One region of the Stenotrophomonas sp. STEN035 genome, then DNA from elsewhere that is predicted to be linked to it. Evidence: predicted binding sites of a transcription regulator. Region 1 holds the regulator's gene; each other region holds the start of a gene.

The links. Region 1 encodes FliA, which starts transcription of late flagellar genes. Its sites were predicted from a motif close to TAAAGTTTNNCNNNCNNNGGCCGATAA; they were not measured.
Region 2: ACVOLL_RS05130 (methyl-accepting chemotaxis protein) is a predicted target of FliA. The motif match lies at 1,994-2,020, and genes of this name have one in related genera.
Region 3: ACVOLL_RS13460 (GGDEF domain-containing protein) is a predicted target of FliA. The motif match lies at 2,121-2,147, and genes of this name have one in related genera.
Region 4: ACVOLL_RS09050 (HDOD domain-containing protein) is a predicted target of FliA. The motif match lies at 2,132-2,158, and genes of this name have one in related genera.

The regions. Positions count from the first base shown of each region.
Region 1 is NZ_JBRRDY010000002.1:56,787-60,611, forward strand. Features, by position in the region: gene ACVOLL_RS01295 (protein phosphatase CheZ) at 1-550, opposite strand, end outside; gene cheY (chemotaxis response regulator CheY) at 550-942, opposite strand; gene ACVOLL_RS01305 (RNA polymerase sigma factor FliA) at 956-1,705, opposite strand; gene ACVOLL_RS01310 (MinD/ParA family ATP-binding protein) at 1,702-2,586, opposite strand; gene ACVOLL_RS01315 (AAA family ATPase) at 2,573-3,825, opposite strand, start outside.
Region 2 is NZ_JBRRDY010000007.1:10,078-13,902, reverse strand. Features, by position in the region: gene ACVOLL_RS05145 (NUDIX hydrolase) at 1-180, shown strand, start outside; gene mnmA (tRNA 2-thiouridine(34) synthase MnmA) at 177-1,298, shown strand; gene hflD (high frequency lysogenization protein HflD) at 1,308-1,922, shown strand; gene ACVOLL_RS05130 (methyl-accepting chemotaxis protein) at 2,049-3,248, shown strand; gene ACVOLL_RS05125 (hypothetical protein) at 3,326-3,580, shown strand.
Region 3 is NZ_JBRRDY010000023.1:55,702-59,526, forward strand. Features, by position in the region: gene ACVOLL_RS13455 (RNA polymerase sigma factor) at 1-446, opposite strand, end outside; gene ACVOLL_RS13460 (GGDEF domain-containing protein) at 514-2,055, opposite strand; gene ACVOLL_RS13465 (NAD-dependent epimerase/dehydratase family protein) at 2,174-2,806, shown strand; gene ACVOLL_RS13470 (SDR family NAD(P)-dependent oxidoreductase) at 2,918-3,682, opposite strand; gene ACVOLL_RS13475 (hypothetical protein) at 3,761-3,825, opposite strand, start outside.
Region 4 is NZ_JBRRDY010000013.1:41,014-44,838, reverse strand. Features, by position in the region: gene ACVOLL_RS09065 (Rieske 2Fe-2S domain-containing protein) at 1-875, opposite strand, end outside; gene ACVOLL_RS09060 (recombinase-like helix-turn-helix domain-containing protein) at 916-1,224, opposite strand; gene ACVOLL_RS09055 (Rieske (2Fe-2S) protein) at 1,221-1,559, opposite strand; gene ACVOLL_RS09050 (HDOD domain-containing protein) at 2,197-3,255, shown strand; gene ACVOLL_RS09045 (phospholipase D family protein) at 3,344-3,825, opposite strand, start outside.

The DNA.
Region 1 (3,825 bases):
CGGCGGGGCCGGCCAGGCCCTGGTTGCGCGCGTCTTCTTCCGGCGGCGGCAGGCCGAGTGCGCCAAAACCTTCATGCACGCGACGGACGATGCCGACCACGCGGCGGATGATCTGCCCGGTCAGGTCCTGGTAGCTCTGGGTCAGCGCTACTTCGGTGAGGTTGTGGCGGATGCGTTCGAGGATTTCGCCCTGTTCGGCATTCAGCCCGTCCGCTCGCAGGCGCTCGGTCAGCGCGCGGCATTCTTCGGCCAGATCGAGCGTGCGATGGGTGGCCTGCTCGGTCATCTGCACCACGTGGTCCAGACGCGCGCAGGCGTCATCCAGCTCGCCGGCTTCGCTAGGCACGCTGGGCAGTTCGCCCAGCGCCTGGCCCAGCTCGCGTGCAAGCCTGTCCAGGCCGGACATCATCGGCTGCGTGCGCAGGGCGGCGAGCGCGTCGATTTCCCGACGCCAGCCAGCCTCATCGCCGCTTTCCAATGCTGCCAGTGCGTCCTGCAGGCGCTGCACCAGGGCCGATTTGTCGCTCAATGCTTCGCCGGACTGGTTCATCAGGCGCTCGCTGCCAGGCGTTCGAAGATCTTGCCGAGCTTCTCTTCCAGGGTCTGCGCAGTGAACGGCTTGATGATGTAGCCGTTCACGCCGCTCTGTGCGGCCTCGATGATCTGCTCGCGCTTGGCCTCGGCGGTGACCATCAGGACCGGCAGGGTCTTGAGCTTGGCGTCGTTGCGGATGGCCTTGAGCAGCTCGATACCGGTCATCACCGGCATGTTCCAGTCGGTGACGACGAAATCGAACGGCTGGCTCTGCAGCATCGACAACGCGGCATGCCCGTCCTCGGCTTCGGCGGTATTGGTGAAGCCCAGATCGCCGAGCAGGTTCTTGACGATGCGACGCATCGTCGAGAAGTCGTCAACGATCAGGATGCGCATGTTCTTGTTCAAAAGACTTTCCTCTTCATGGTTCTTCGAGCCCGGCGTCGGCCGCCTCGAAAATCTTCAGTCGGCCACGCAGACGCAGCGTGGCCTGGCCGTGGATCTGACAGACGCGGGATTCGCTTACGCCCAATACCGCGCCAATTTCTTTCAGGTTCAATTCCTGCTCGTAGTACAGCGACAGCACCAGCTGCTCGCGCTCGGGCAATTGGCCGATTGCCTTGCCCAGCTCGGCGCCGAACTGGCTGCGCTCCAGCACCTGCTGCGGGTTGGGGCCGCCGGTGGTCGGGGTGTCGAGCTCGCCCTGGTCTTCGATGCGCGACTCCAGGCTCAGCACCTGGCCACGCGAGGCGTCTTCAACCAGACGCATGTATTCGGGCAGCGGCAGCTCCATCGCTTCGGCAACTTCGCTGGCGCTGGCCGCACGGCCGCTGCTCTGCTCAAGGCGGCGGATGGTGGCAGCGGCATCGCGGGCGCGGCGGTGTACCGAGCGCGGTACCCAGTCACCGCGGCGGATTTCGTCGATCATCGAGCCGCGGATGCGGATCGAGGCATAGGTTTCGAACGACGCGCCTTGTTCGGAGTCATAGCTGCGCGAGGCTTCGATCAGGCCCATCATGCCGGCCTGGATCAGGTCATCGACCTCGACGCTGGCGGGCAGGCGCGCGGCCAGGTGATGGGCGATACGGCGTACCAGGTCGGCGTGGCGAGCGATGCAGTCATTGGCCGCGCTGCGCTGGACTTCACGGTATTGGGCGGCTGCATTGTTCATGCCTTCACCTTCTGCTGGATGATGCGTTCCAGGAAGAACTCAACGCCGCCGCGCGGGGCGGTTGGGGCTTGCCAGCGCGCGGTGCGACGGGCGATTTCGTTGATGGCCAGCGAGGCCGGCGCGGAAGGATAGAGCTTGACCACCGGCTGCTGGCGCTGCACCGACAGGCGCAGCCAGTCGTCCTGCGGCACGCAGCCCAGGTAGTTCAGCGAGACATCGATCAGGAACTTCTCGCAGACCCGCACCAGCTTTTCGTACAGGGCGCGGCCTTCATTCGGGTCGCGCACCATGTTGGCGACGACCTGGATGCGGTCCACGCCGCGCTCGCGCGAGAGCACCTTGATCAGTGCGTAGGCGTCAGTGATCGAGGCCGGCTCGTCGCAGACCACCACCACGGTGTCCTGGGCGGCCTGGCAGAAGGTCAGTACGCTGTCGGTGATGCCGGCGGCGGTGTCGATGATCATCACATCGAGCTCGCGCTCCAGCTCGGAGAACACATTGACCAGGCCAACGTGTTCGGCCGGCTGCAGCTCGGCCATGTGCCGGCGGCCCGAGGCGGCGGGCACGACCAGCACGCCGTTCGGGCCTTCGATGATGACTTCTTCCAGCGTGGCGCGTCCGGCGACCAGGTCGGCCAGGGTGTGCTTGGGCTGCAGGCCCAGCACCACGTCGATGTTGGCCAGGCCCAGGTCGGCGTCGAGCAGGAGGGTTCGTTTGCCCATGCCTGCCAGTGCCACGGCCAGGTTGGCCGAGACATTGGTTTTACCTACACCGCCCTTGCCGCCAGTGACCGCGATGGTGCGTACCGGGCCGGCGGGTTCATGCCGGGTTGCCGACAGCGGGAAGGTGTTGGTCAGCTTGGCGTACTCACGCGACTGCATTGTTCAACTCCGTGTTGCAGGGCATATCGGCCGCGCGGCGCAAATCTTCAAGGCGGAGTACAAGATTTGCGGCAGAGGCCCGATAAAGGTCTTCCGGAACGTCCTGGCCGTCGGTCACCCAGGTGATCGGCAGGCGGTGATCGACCGCCACCGACAGGGCAGAACCGAAGCGGCCGGTCTCGTCCAGCTTGGTCAGCACCACGCCCTGCGGATTGGCTGCGCTGAAGCGGCGCACCACTTCGTCCATGTCCTGGAAGGCAGTGTTGGCGGGCAGTACCAGCAGGGTGCGGATCTGGCCGGCGGCGCGCAGCCACTGCAGCTGGGCGGTGAGGGCGCGGTCGCGCTGGCCCAGGCCGGCGGTATCGATCAGCACCAGTTTGTAGTCGGCCAGCTTCTGCAGCAGCTGGTTGAGGTCGGTGCCGCTATTGGCCTCATGCACGGCGATGCCGAGCTGGCGGCCGAAGCCGTACAGCTGCTCGCGGGCGCCGATGCGCTGGGTATCGGTGGTGACCAGGGCCACGTCGCGGGCGGCATGGGCTTCGGCGAAGCGCGAGGCCAGCTTGGCGATGGTGGTGGTCTTGCCGGCGCCGGTGGGGCCGACCAGAGCGATGACGCCACCGGTTTCCATCGGATCGACCGGGGCGATCGGCAGCTTCTTGGAGATCAGCCCCAGCATCAGCCCGCGGGCGCGGCTCGGGTCAATGTCGGCCGGGATCTGGGTGGCGACGTCGCGGGCCAGGCCAGCGTCGAAACCGTATTCGTCCATCAGGTCCAGCGCATTGGCACGTACCGCGCTGCCACGCAGGCGCTCATCGGTAAAGCGGTTCATCTCGCGCTCGATCAGGTGGCGCATGCCGGCCACTTCCTGGCGCAGCTGGCTGAGCTGTTCGTCGTCGCGGGCGATGATCACCGGGCTGGTGGCGATCGGGTTGACCGGGGCAGTGCTGGCGACCACTGCGGGTACGACGGTTTCGTTGGCAGCGACGACTGCGGCATCAACCGATTGCGGGGCTGCGAACGCAGCGATCGGTGTAGCGATCGGCGCGACCTGCTCGATTGCGGGTGCCACCGCGGCGACGGCGAGCACCGGCGCAGGAGGAATTGCAGGGATCGCCACGGCAACGGCTGGCTGCTGTGGGACCAGCTCCGGCTCCTGCATCGGCGGATCGATGGCAAAGCGTGCGCGCTCGATCGGAGCCGGCGGCTCGATGGTGACGGCGGCGATGGCGTCGGCGAAGC
Region 2 (3,825 bases), on a different contig from region 1:
CTGCAGCATCACCCGGAGCAGACGCTGGACGCCGGCATCGTGCAGGCGCTGTGGATGAGCCCGGTTGCACTGCAGGCCGACATGGCGCGACTGCGTAGCCCGCTGGTCTGGCATACGATCTCCGACTGGCTGGCCGGGCAGCGTTACCCGCTTTCGATCGTGCGACAGGTGGCACCGTGAGCAATCCCAATATCGTGGTGGGCGTTTCCGGCGGCGTGGATTCGTCGGTGGCCGCACTCACCCTGGTCCAGCAAGGCCTGGATGTCGTCGGCTTGTTCATGCAGAACTGGGCTGACGATGGCAGTGGTCATTGCCGCGCCGAAGATGACCGCCGCGACGCGGTGGCGGTCTGTGGGCGGCTCGACATTCCGTTTCATTTCCGCGATTTCTCCAACGAATACTGGCAGGGCGTGTTCGAGCACTTCCTGGCCGAATATGCGGCCGGCCGCACGCCCAACCCGGACGTGCTGTGCAACCGCGAGGTCAAGTTCAAGCACTTCCTGGACGCCGCGCGCGAGCTGGGCGCCGAGCGCATCGCCACCGGCCACTATGCCCAGGTCGACCACTCCGGCGGCCGCTGGCGCCTGCTGCGCGGTGCCGATCGCGGCAAGGACCAGAGCTACTTCCTGCACCAGCTGGGCCAGGCCCAGCTGGCAGCCACCCTGTTCCCGATCGGGCACATGGAAAAGAGCGAGCTGCGCCGCATTGCCCGCGAGGCTGGCCTGCCCACCCATGCCAAGAAAGACTCCACCGGAATCTGCTTCATCGGTGAACGCGATTTCCGCGAATTCCTTGGTCAGTACCTGCCGGCCCGCGAAGGTGAGATCCAGGACCCCGATGGCCAGGTTATCGCCCGTCACCCCGGCGTGTTCTATTTCACCCTGGGCCAGCGCGAAGGCCTGAACATCGGCGGCGTGCGCGGCCGCCCTGCCGCACCTTGGTTCGTGGTCGGCAAGGACGTGGCACGCAATATCCTGTACGTCGACCAGGGCCATGACAGCCCGTGGTTGCAATCCAACTGGCTGCGCAGCGAAGCCATGCACTGGATTGCCGGCACCCCACCCGCCCGTGAATTCGAATGCACCGCGCAGACCCGCTACCGCCAGCCGGACGAAGCCTGCACCGTGAAGGTGCGTGATGACGGTACGCTGGACGTGCATTTCGCTCGCCCGCAACGCGCCGTTACCCCCGGCCAGTCGCTGGTGCTGTACGACGGCATGGAATGCCTGGGCGGCGCAGTAATCGCCGGCACCGATGCACCCCTGGAGCGCCGTTTGGCTGCCCCTGTTTCCCCTTGAGAGATGACCATGACTTTTTCCATCGATGACCGCGTACTCGCCTTGGCTGGCATTGCCCAGGCCTTGCAGCAGGTGCGCCGCATCGCAGAAACCGGCCATTCGGAAAGCGCCGTGGTGCGCACCGCAATGGACAGCGTGCTGCGTATTGATGCCAGCTCGCCCGCTGCCGTGTACGGCAGTGCCACCCAGGTTGAGCCTGGCCTGCGCCTGCTGCGCGATTACTTCCGCAACCAGGGCAAGGACGATCTGCTGCCACGGCTTGCGCTGTCGGTGATGCAGCTGGAACGCCGCTTCGTGCGTGAAGGCGCCACGGTCGACAAGGTTGAAGCCGGCATCGAGCGCGCCGCCAGCATTGCCCGGGAGCGCGGCGACAGCTGCCACCCGGACGTACTGAGCGCGATGGGCGCGTTGTATGCGGACACCATCAGCCAGCTCAAGCCGAAGATCATGGTGCAGGGCAACCCGCACTACCTGGGCCAGGCAATGGTGGTATCGGAGATCCGTGCGCTGCTGCTGGCCGCAGTACGCTCGGCGGTGCTGTGGCGCCAGCTGGGCGGCGCGTACTGGGATTTCCTGTTCTCGCGCAAAGCCATGCTCGAAGCCATCGAGCGCCGTCTTCGCTGATTTTCTAGGCCCGCAATCGCATGGGTTGCGGGCCTGCATCGCAAAACCTCCCGGGATTCACGCCAGTGGGCTAAAGACACCCTGCCCACTGCCGATACTGCATTCGTGACTCTCCCGAGAACGTCCATGTATTCACGTATTGCAATCCGTTTGGCAGCCCCGCTTGTCCTCACCCTTCTGGTTGTGGTCGCTGCCGCCCTGTCCTGGCCCTCCGCGGCCCTGTGGGCGATCCTGACCACCATGGTGCTGAGCTGGCTGGTGTTTGCCTGGTGGAGCGTGCATTCGCAAAGCCAGCGCTCGCCCGAGCACGCCAAGGTATTGAAAGAGCAGGACCAGCTGCTCAACGAGCTGCGCAGCTTTGTCAGCAACGAAATCGATGGCTCGCGCAGCGAGATCGAGCGCGCCCGTGAGCTGATCCGGCAAGCCGTCGGCGGGCTCGGTGGCAGCTTCGATGCGATGAGCCGCAAGTCACGCCAGCAGAGTCAGGCGCTGGCCCGCATCGTTGACCGCGCCGGTGACGAGGGTGGCGGTGGCAATGGTGGCGTCGACGTCGCCCGTTTTGCCCAGAACGCCAGCCATCAGATGGAACAGCTGGTGGAAGCGCTGGAGCAGGTCAGCGGCCAGAGCAGCAACACCGTGCAGCACATCGACCAGATGGCGCAGCACCTGGACGGCATCTTCGCCCTGCTCGAAGACGTCAAGTCGATCGCCGACCAGACCAACCTGCTGGCCCTGAATGCCGCCATTGAAGCCGCGCGTGCCGGCGAAGCCGGTCGTGGCTTCGCCGTGGTGGCCGACGAGGTGCGCAACCTCTCCGAGCGCTCCACCACCTTCAACGAGCAGATCCGCAAGCTGGCGCACAGCTCCAAGGACGCGATCGCCAAGGTGCGGGAAACCGTCACCCACATGGCCTCGCGCGACATGGACCGCTCCCGCGAAGCGCGCCACGAAGCCGCCTCGATGCTGGACAGCGTGGCTGCGATCAATGCCTCGCTGGGCGACGGCATGCGCGAGATCTCCGAATGTGGCCGCGCCATCGACGGCAGCGTCGCTGAAGCCGTGCGTGCCCTGCAGTTCGAAGACATCGCCACCCAGGCCCTGGGTGGTGCACATACGCATCTTGACCGTCTTGGCGCGATCAACCGCGAAGCCGTCGCCTTGCAGGAACTGCTGCATCGTAACGGCGGCGTGTTTGACGGCGAAATGGTCAGCGCGCTGCAGCGCACCGGCAGCCGCCTGCGCGAAATGCGCGTGGAATGGGAGCGCCCGCCGCACAAGCCGGTGTCCCAGCAGAGCATGGGCGCAGGCACGGTGGAGTTGTTCTGATTTCCCCCTGCACCCGTTTTGCATCGAAGCCCCGGCCCTTGCCCGGGGCTTTGCTGTTGCTGCAAGCGCACTGATATATGCTGACACCCCGCTCCACCGCCAACAGCAATGCCGAGCCAGCAGCGCAGTCTGATGACGCCATGCCTCCATCGACTACTACCGCCAAAGACAGCTCGTTGAGCCGCCGCGAACAGCTCGCACTGCTTGAACAGCGTGCGCAGCAGGAGCTGCTGGAGCTGCGAGCACGGCGCGACCAAGCCCAAAGCCCTGGCCGCGCCGAGGACGTCGATTGGCTGACAACCTGCATCGACTGGGACCTGTCCGTTTCCTGAGCCCCCCTCAAGCTGCGCTTGGCCGGGCTACACATCCGCGCGCACCGTGGTCCTTCTGCGGGAGCGGCGCAAGCCGCGAAGCAAGCACAGCATCAGTTCTCGACCTGCAAGCAGCGCCAGCGTCGCCGCTTACGCTGCTCCCACAGACAAACAGCATGGCGGCCCGGGCCTGCGCGCGCTCCACGCTTTTTGTGGGAGCGGCGTAAGCCGCGAAGCAAAGACATCATCAGATGAAGGCCTGTCCC
Region 3 (3,825 bases), on a different contig from region 1:
CCGAGCACCTCGCCGATCTCGCGATGGCTGCGGTCGTCCAGGTGCAGCAACAACAAGGCCCGATCCAGCGCTGGCAAGCGATGTATCAGCTGGTTGAGCTGGGCCAGGCTGGCGTTGTCCTCGGCGTTGTCGGCAACGCTGGCCAGGTCGTCATCCAGCGCTACGTCACTGTGATACTGGCGGCGCAGCTCACGGCTGCGCAGCTGTGAGATGGCGGTGTTCAAGGCGATGCGGTACAGCCAGGTGCTGAACTGTGCGCGCTGCGGGTCAAAGGCTGGAAATGCCCGCCAGGCCTGGGTACTGATTTCCTGGATCAGGTCGCTGCGGTCGTCGCGTTGCGCGCAATAGCCGCGCGCGACCTTGAGCACGATGCCCTGATGCTGGGCCAGCAACTTGGCAAAGCGTGGTTGCAGCTCGGCGATGGGGTCGGTCGCAGTGATGTCCATGCCAGGGTGATTCGCACCAGCGCAGCAAATATCACAGCCTTGGGCCGATTGTCGTTGCTGGCGGCGCTCAGGCGGCGGGCAGGACCTGGTTGCGTCCTACGCGTTTGGCCGCATACAGGGCCTGATCGGCGCGCTGCAGCAGGGACTGCAGGGCTTCGCCGGGCTGGGCTTGGGCGACACCGGCGCTGAAACGTACCTGCACGCGCTGTTCTTCATGCAGGAAGGGGCGTTGCGCCAGCTGCTGCTGCAGCTGTTGCAGGGTCTCCAGCGCTGCGGCGCGGTTGAGGCCGGGCAGCACCAGCACGAATTCGTCGCCGCCGAGGCGGGCGATGCAGTCGCGGCCGCGCAGGCGTTGCTGGGTCACCGCCACCAGGTGACGCAGGGCCTGATCGCCGCCGGCGTGGCCGTGCTGGGCGTTGGTCTGGCCGAAGTGGTCAAGGTCGATCATGGCCAGGCTAAGCGGCGTGCTGTGGTCGGCCAGCAGCTCGCCCAGTTGCTGCTCCAGGCCGCGGCGGTTCAGGGCGCCGGTCAGTGGGTCGGTACGCAGCTGGCTGCCGGCTTCTTCCAGCTCGCGTTCCAGCTGTTGCACGCGCTGCTCGGCGGCCTTGGCCTCGGCGCGGGCATTGGCCAGATGGTCGCGCGCGCGTGCGGCCTGTGCCTGTACCCGGGCGGTGTCCTGCAGAACGTCCTGCAGCAGTTGGGTAAGGTCGGAGATGCTGCGGGTCTGGCGTACGGCAACGGCATAGCTGGCAATGCGATCGTGGAACTCGCCGGTTTCTGTGACCATGCCGTCCACCTGCTGCACGAAGTCGACCATCAGGTCCTTCATCGCTTGCTTGGATTGGTCGATGCCTTCGCGCAGCAGCCCTTGCCGGTAGATCACTTCGCGCAGGTCGTTGCGGGTCTGTTCCAGCGAGCTGGCGTCCAGCGGCCCAGCCAGCAGCTGCCGGATCGAGCGGATCTGGCCTTGCAGCCAGCTGTCACCAGCCAGCAGTTCGGAGATGTTCTCCAGCAGCATGTCGAACAGGTTGAGCAACAGGTCGCGCTGTTCCTGCAGGCTGTTGCTGCGTACGCCGACCTGGTGGCAGAGCTCGCGCAGATGGATGGCCACCGGCTGCAAGGGCTGGCCACTGCGCCAGGTGCGCAGTTCCTCGCCCATGCGCTGGGCCTGCTGTTCCAGCTCCGGCGACTGCTGCATCAGACTGGCCAGCACCGCGCCGAGGGTGTCGCGCAACATGTCGCGCAACTGCGCGGCCTGGCTGTTGCTGGTGTGGGAGGCTTCCAGTTCGACGGTGCGGATGTATTTGTCGATCAACTGCCGCAGCAGGCGGCCGTAGCGTTCCCAGTCCTGCTCGGCATGGGCGCTGTGCAGGCGTTGGCCCATGTCGCCAAGTTCGCCGGGCAGGGTGCACATGCCCTGGGCGAAGGCGGCCAATACCGATTCCGGCGCGTTGGCGCCGATGAACAGGCGTTGCAGCATCGCCATGCCGCCGCCCCCGTTGGCCACGACCTCGACCGCCGCAGCTGCCTGCGGCGCGGACCGCCGGGACAGGATGCGGCCCAGCCCGCTGCTGCGGGAGGTAGAGGAATCGTCGGGGCTGTCGGCCATTGCGCAGGGGTCCGGGCGGGTTGTGGCCGCGCCTGTGCGCAGCCGGAGGTGGTGTCCAAGCCCCATTATCGGCAAGGTAGCAGCCGGCTTGAATGGCAGCCGATCACAGGAGCACATCATGCGGGTATTGCTGGCTGGCGCGACCGGCCTGGTCGGGACGCAGGTATTGCAGCGCTTGCTGTCCGACCCGCGCTGCAGCGACGTGGTCGCGCCGACCCGGCGCGCGCTGGCGCGCACCGATCCCAAACTGCTCAATCCGGTGCTCGACTTCGCCGAGCTGGCGACGGTGGCGCGGGGCTGGCAGGTGGATGCGGTGATCTGCGCGCTGGGCTCTACGATGAGGCAGGCGGGCTCGCGCGAGGCCTTCCAGCAGATCGACCATGGCTATCCATTGGCGATCGCGCGGGCGGCACGCGCCAATGGCTGCGAGGTATTTGCCTTGAACTCGGCGGCGGGCGCCAATCCGCGTTCGCTGGTGTTCTACAGCCGGGTCAAGGGTGAGCTGGAGCAGGACCTGCGCGCGCTGGGGTTTGCTTCATTGACCCTGGTGCGCCCGGGCCTGATTGGCGGCGACCGCGCTGAACGGCGTGCCGGCGAGCATCTGGCCAGCGTGGTGCTGGGGGCGCTGGCGCCGGTGCTGCCGCGGGCGTGGCGGATCAATCCGGCCACGCGGATCGCCGATGCGCTGGTGCAGGCGGTGTTGGATCCGCAGCCGGGTGTGCGGGTGGTTGGGTCGGCCGAGTTGGTGTGACCAATTGGGCGGCTGTTTGTAGGAGCGGCGTAAGCCGCGAAGCTGGTGCACTCACAGATCCCCGGCTTCGCGGCTACGCCGCGCCTACAAACAGCGGCTCCTACAATCTTGTTACGCCGGCAGCGACTGCCCGCCATCCACCGCCAGTACCTGACCGGTGATCCAACGCGCCGCCGGCGAGCACAGGAACACGGCGGTGTTGGCTACGTCCTCGACATTGCCAAAGCCGCCGAACGGGATCTTGTTGCGGATCTGCTCGTACAGCTCGGGTGCGCTGCTGCGGCGCTGCTCCCACAGGCCGCCGGGGAATTCGATCGAGCCCGGGGCCAGTGCGTTGACCCGGATGCGCTCGCGCGCCAACTCGGTGGCCAGCGATACGGTGTAGTAATTCAATGCCGCTTTGGCGGCGGAGTAGGCCGCGGCGCGCGGCGTCGGCACCGAGGCATTGATCGAGCTGATGTTGAGGATGGCCGGCATCGCGCTCAGGCGCAGATGCGGCAGGGCGGCGCGGTTTGCGCGCACGGCAGCCATCAGGTCGATATCAAAGCCGGCCTGCCAGCTGGCATCGTCATTGCCGTTGCCATAGCCTGAGGCATTGTTGACGAGGATATCGACGCCTCCCAATGCGGCTGCAGCGGCATCGATCCAGGCTTGAATCTGCATCGGATCGGCGAGGTCACATTGCTGCGTGTGCGCGGCAGCTGCGCCATCGCCTAGCAGCAGCTCGGCAGCCTGCTGCAGCGCTGCTGCACCACGCGCGCAGATGCTGACTTTCGCGCCTTCGCGGGCAAAGGCCTGGGCGATGGCCAGGCCGATGCCGCGGCTGCCACCGGCAACCAGCACATGTGCGTTCTGTAGCGAAGCGGGGGAATGCATTGCTGTGGTTCCGGTGGACTCAGAGCGCACATTATCCCCGTGTTGTGCATTGCCTGTGGCGAACGTGCTGTTCCGCGCTCAGGGTAGGCCGGGTACGTTCAAGGAGGCGAACAGGATGTTCTGCGCCTTCTTGGCCATCGAGC
Region 4 (3,825 bases), on a different contig from region 1:
TGTTCCAGGACATCCCAGTGCAGCTGCTCCAGGCGGGTGCGGTACATGAAGCGCCATACATCACGCTGCCAGCCCTGCACCTTGCGGATACGCCAGAAGAAAACGCGGCAATTGTCGTCATCCACCGGCACCGCCATGCCGACGATCCAGAACGGACCGCCCGGACCAAACTGCGGACGGTACGGAATGGACAGGCGCAGCCAGAATGCGCCGCTATGGCCGAACTCGACCCAGTCAAAATTGACCCCGCGTTGGCCGGTCTTTTCGAAGATGAAGCCGGTATCGGTGGGTACCACCTGCATCTCGGCGCTGCGGTCACCTTCGGCCATGGAGTGCGAGGCGGCATGCAGATAGGCGCCGTGCATCGGGTCCATCACATTGTCGATGGCAAATTCGTAGCCGCACTGCCATGCCGCGGTACATAGGAAGTTGCTGTATTGGGCGTGGTCTTCCAACTCCACAGGCAGGCTCAAAGGCGGTACTTCCGCCTTGGGATCAAGGGCGAAGTAGAGAAATACAGCGCCGTGCCTTTCCTGAACTGGATAGCTGCGCAGGCATCGGCTGCCAACCAATGGACAGGCGCTTACCGCGGGTACGTCCTTGACAACGCCGCTGCCGTCCACTTCGACGCCGTGGTACCAACAGGCGACGCGATCGCCAAGATTCCAACCCATCGACAGGCGAGCGCCGCGATGTGGGCAGCGGTCCTCCAGTGCGTGCAGACGACCTTCGTGATCACGCCACAGCACGATGTTCTCACCCAAGCGGGTGATGCCAAGTGGCGCATTGGACACCTCCCAGCTGGCTACCACCGGATACCACAGTTCGCGCAGGCCTTGACGCAGGTGCGCTTCAATCTCTGTCTTCCTTGCCATCAATGCTCCCTCCCAGGATGCGTTGTGTGTGGTCGCCGGATCAGTAGCCGAGGGCGGCAATGGATTTGTGAAACGAAACTTCGGTCCATGCCCTGCCACCGTGGTCGTAGACGCCGATCGCATTGAGCTGGTTGACCACGCTGGCGACATCGTCAGCACCATTTGCAAAGGCTTGCTCCAATGCCTTCACCAGGCGCTGTTCGTGCTCGGTGGGCGCCCGGTTGCGGGTCTGCCAGACGATGTTGCGGAACTGCCCCGGCTGCTCGATGGAGCCGGCCCCGGGATCATTGGTGGGTACAGGCTTCTGCCATTGCTTGAGATGCGGGTTGAAATCCAGTTGTGCGTTCATGCCACCTCCTCCAATCCCGTTTCGATCCTGGATGTATCGATCTGTACTTCGTCACCCTGTATCCGCAGCGGGTAGGTGAGCAGGTCGCGGCCACCGGGTTCGCGCAGGCAACGGCCGCTACGGATGTCGAACACCGCCTCGTGCAGCGGGCATTCCACTTTTCCATCCTCGACAAACCCCTGGCTGAGCAGGGCGTAGGCATGAGGACAGACATCTTCAATGGCGTAGTAGTTGTCATCGACCAGGAAAATGCCGATTTCCTTGCCGGCTACCTTGGCCGCATAGGGGTATTCGCCACGCACCTGTGACTTCGTACAAATAGTTTTCCAGTTCATGTTGCTCTGTCCGCTCATGGGTGGTGAGGGTGAGGTTTTATATTTGAAACTAAATCTCATTACAGAAACTACAATTCAACATAGCAGTACCAAGGTCGTTCGCAATCAGGAAATCTGCCATTTACATGTGCTGTTATTCACAGATTTGATGTTTGATCCGGCATATTCATGAATTGCTCCTTGGTAAGTCAGGTGGCGTTAGTTTGTGAATATCCATTTAGTTTAACTGGTGAAACTTTGGCGCATTCCACCTGGTGACTTCGTGGCCTTTCAGCTGTGAACGGCGGCGTCTTCGCGCGTCCATTGCGCTCCCTGCTGCTGCGGGGTGTGCAGGTGGTTACTTATCGATGGATATTCGAGGAGCGGTGTGGCGTTGTATATGGATATGTATAGTTGTTGGTGGGCCGGGTGGATCTGGTGGTTTGATTAAGTATTCAGCTCTTAGTTTGAATATAGGGGGCGATCTCTCAGGCTTTCTTTGGGATTTGTCCTAAAAGTCCAGGGGTGGCGCAGAAACTGGAGTGGGCTTGGCAGTGTTGGTGTATTCATCAATGCGACGACAGGGGTGGCGCTAAAGAAATTCGAGTGGCGGCCGATATACCGGGCAGCTTTCCGTGCGGGCCACTTTGTTTTTGTCATGGTGATTATCTCGGCAGTTTTTGCAGCAATAGTTGCCGGTGGCCTGGTCTGGCTCTGGCAGCGGCGCAATGGCGATGCGGCACGTCCGCAACGGCGGCTCCGTGTGCCGCCGTCGGCTAGTGCAGCGACAATCGAGGAAGCTGTGGTCGTCGTCAGCGTTGGCGACCTGCAGCGGCGCTTCCTGCTCAGCGCGCTGGGTGCTGCCGATACGCCGGCCGATGCGCTACGCGTGCAGCGTGCGGTGGTGGACGACGTGGTGGTGGCGTTGAGTCGCGCGGACCTGTCCTCGCGCTACACGCCGCGGCGACCGAACCTGCTGCCGCAGCTGATCCAAAGCGTGAATGACAGTGCGGCCTCGTCGCGCTCCATCGCCCGAATCATTGGTAGCGACGCGGTACTGGCGGCAACGCTGTTGCGTATTGCCAACAGTTCCCTGTATCGCCTGCAGCGGCAGGATATCCAAAGCATCGAGCGGGCGGTGACGTTGATCGGCAACGATGGCATCCGCCAGATCATTTCCGCTGCGTTGGTGCAGCCGGTCATGGAGTCGGCCAGCGGCGTTGATGCCGAATTCGCGCGCTTGCTTTGGGAGTACACCTTGCGGGTATCGCTGGCCGCTGCCGACCACGCGCGCAGCGTGGAACGCGAGGATGGCTTCGCTGCACAGCTGGCTGGTCTGCTGCTGGGGCTAAGTGCGGCCATGGCAATGCAGGCTGCTGCCGATGTGTTGGCGCGGCCGCCGTTGCGGGCACGTGAGCCGGGCACGTTGCTGGAAGTGTTGGAGCGCTGCAGCGCGCCGACCGCGATACGGATTGCCGGCCATTGGAAACTGTCGGCACCCATCGTGCAGGCACTCAAGCAGGTGGAGATGCCCGCTGCTACGGGTTTGGGGCGCTCGTTGCAGATCGGGCAGCTGGCCGCCAGCGCAGCGATGCTGCATGCACAAGGCCTGATGAGCGAGGCAGAGGCCAATGCGGTGTTCGCCAGCCAGATGCCTGAGCATGTGGCGGTGTGGCTGTGGAAGCGGATGACGCAGGCGGACGGCACACTGGAGTGACGTAGCTGGTAGCATCGGGACGCGGCGCGGGCCGCGTCTGCATCTGGATATCGACTGGAAGACCGTCCCGCAATGCGGACTGCACAGGTTAGAGCTGTGACTCCAGTGGCAACCAGCTGATCATCTGGGTGCTGGCGCGCTGCATCAGTCCGGTGTCCGGTTCAGTGCGCAGGCTGATGGGCGGCGTGCTGGCACGGTCCAACCAGCGCAATTCGTGGTCCCTGTTCAAATACACCCAGTAACTCAACTCGGCGCTGGACAGGCGCAGGTATTCCTCACGCAGGCGTGCGGCCAGCACCGGGTCATCGAACAGCGCGCCCATTTCAGTATTGAGGTAGGCCGAGCGTGGGTCGAGGTTGAACGAGCCGACGAAGCCTCGACGATCATCTACCACGAAGGCCTTGGTATGCAGGCTGGCACCGCTGCTGCCGAACGTGGATGCCCGCTCGATGTGTCCACGGGCTTTGAGTTCGTACAGCTGCACGCCGCCGGCCAGCAGCGGGCGGCGGTAGTGCATGTAACCGCTGTGCACGGCGGGTACGTCGTTGGCTGCCAGCGAGTTGGTGATGA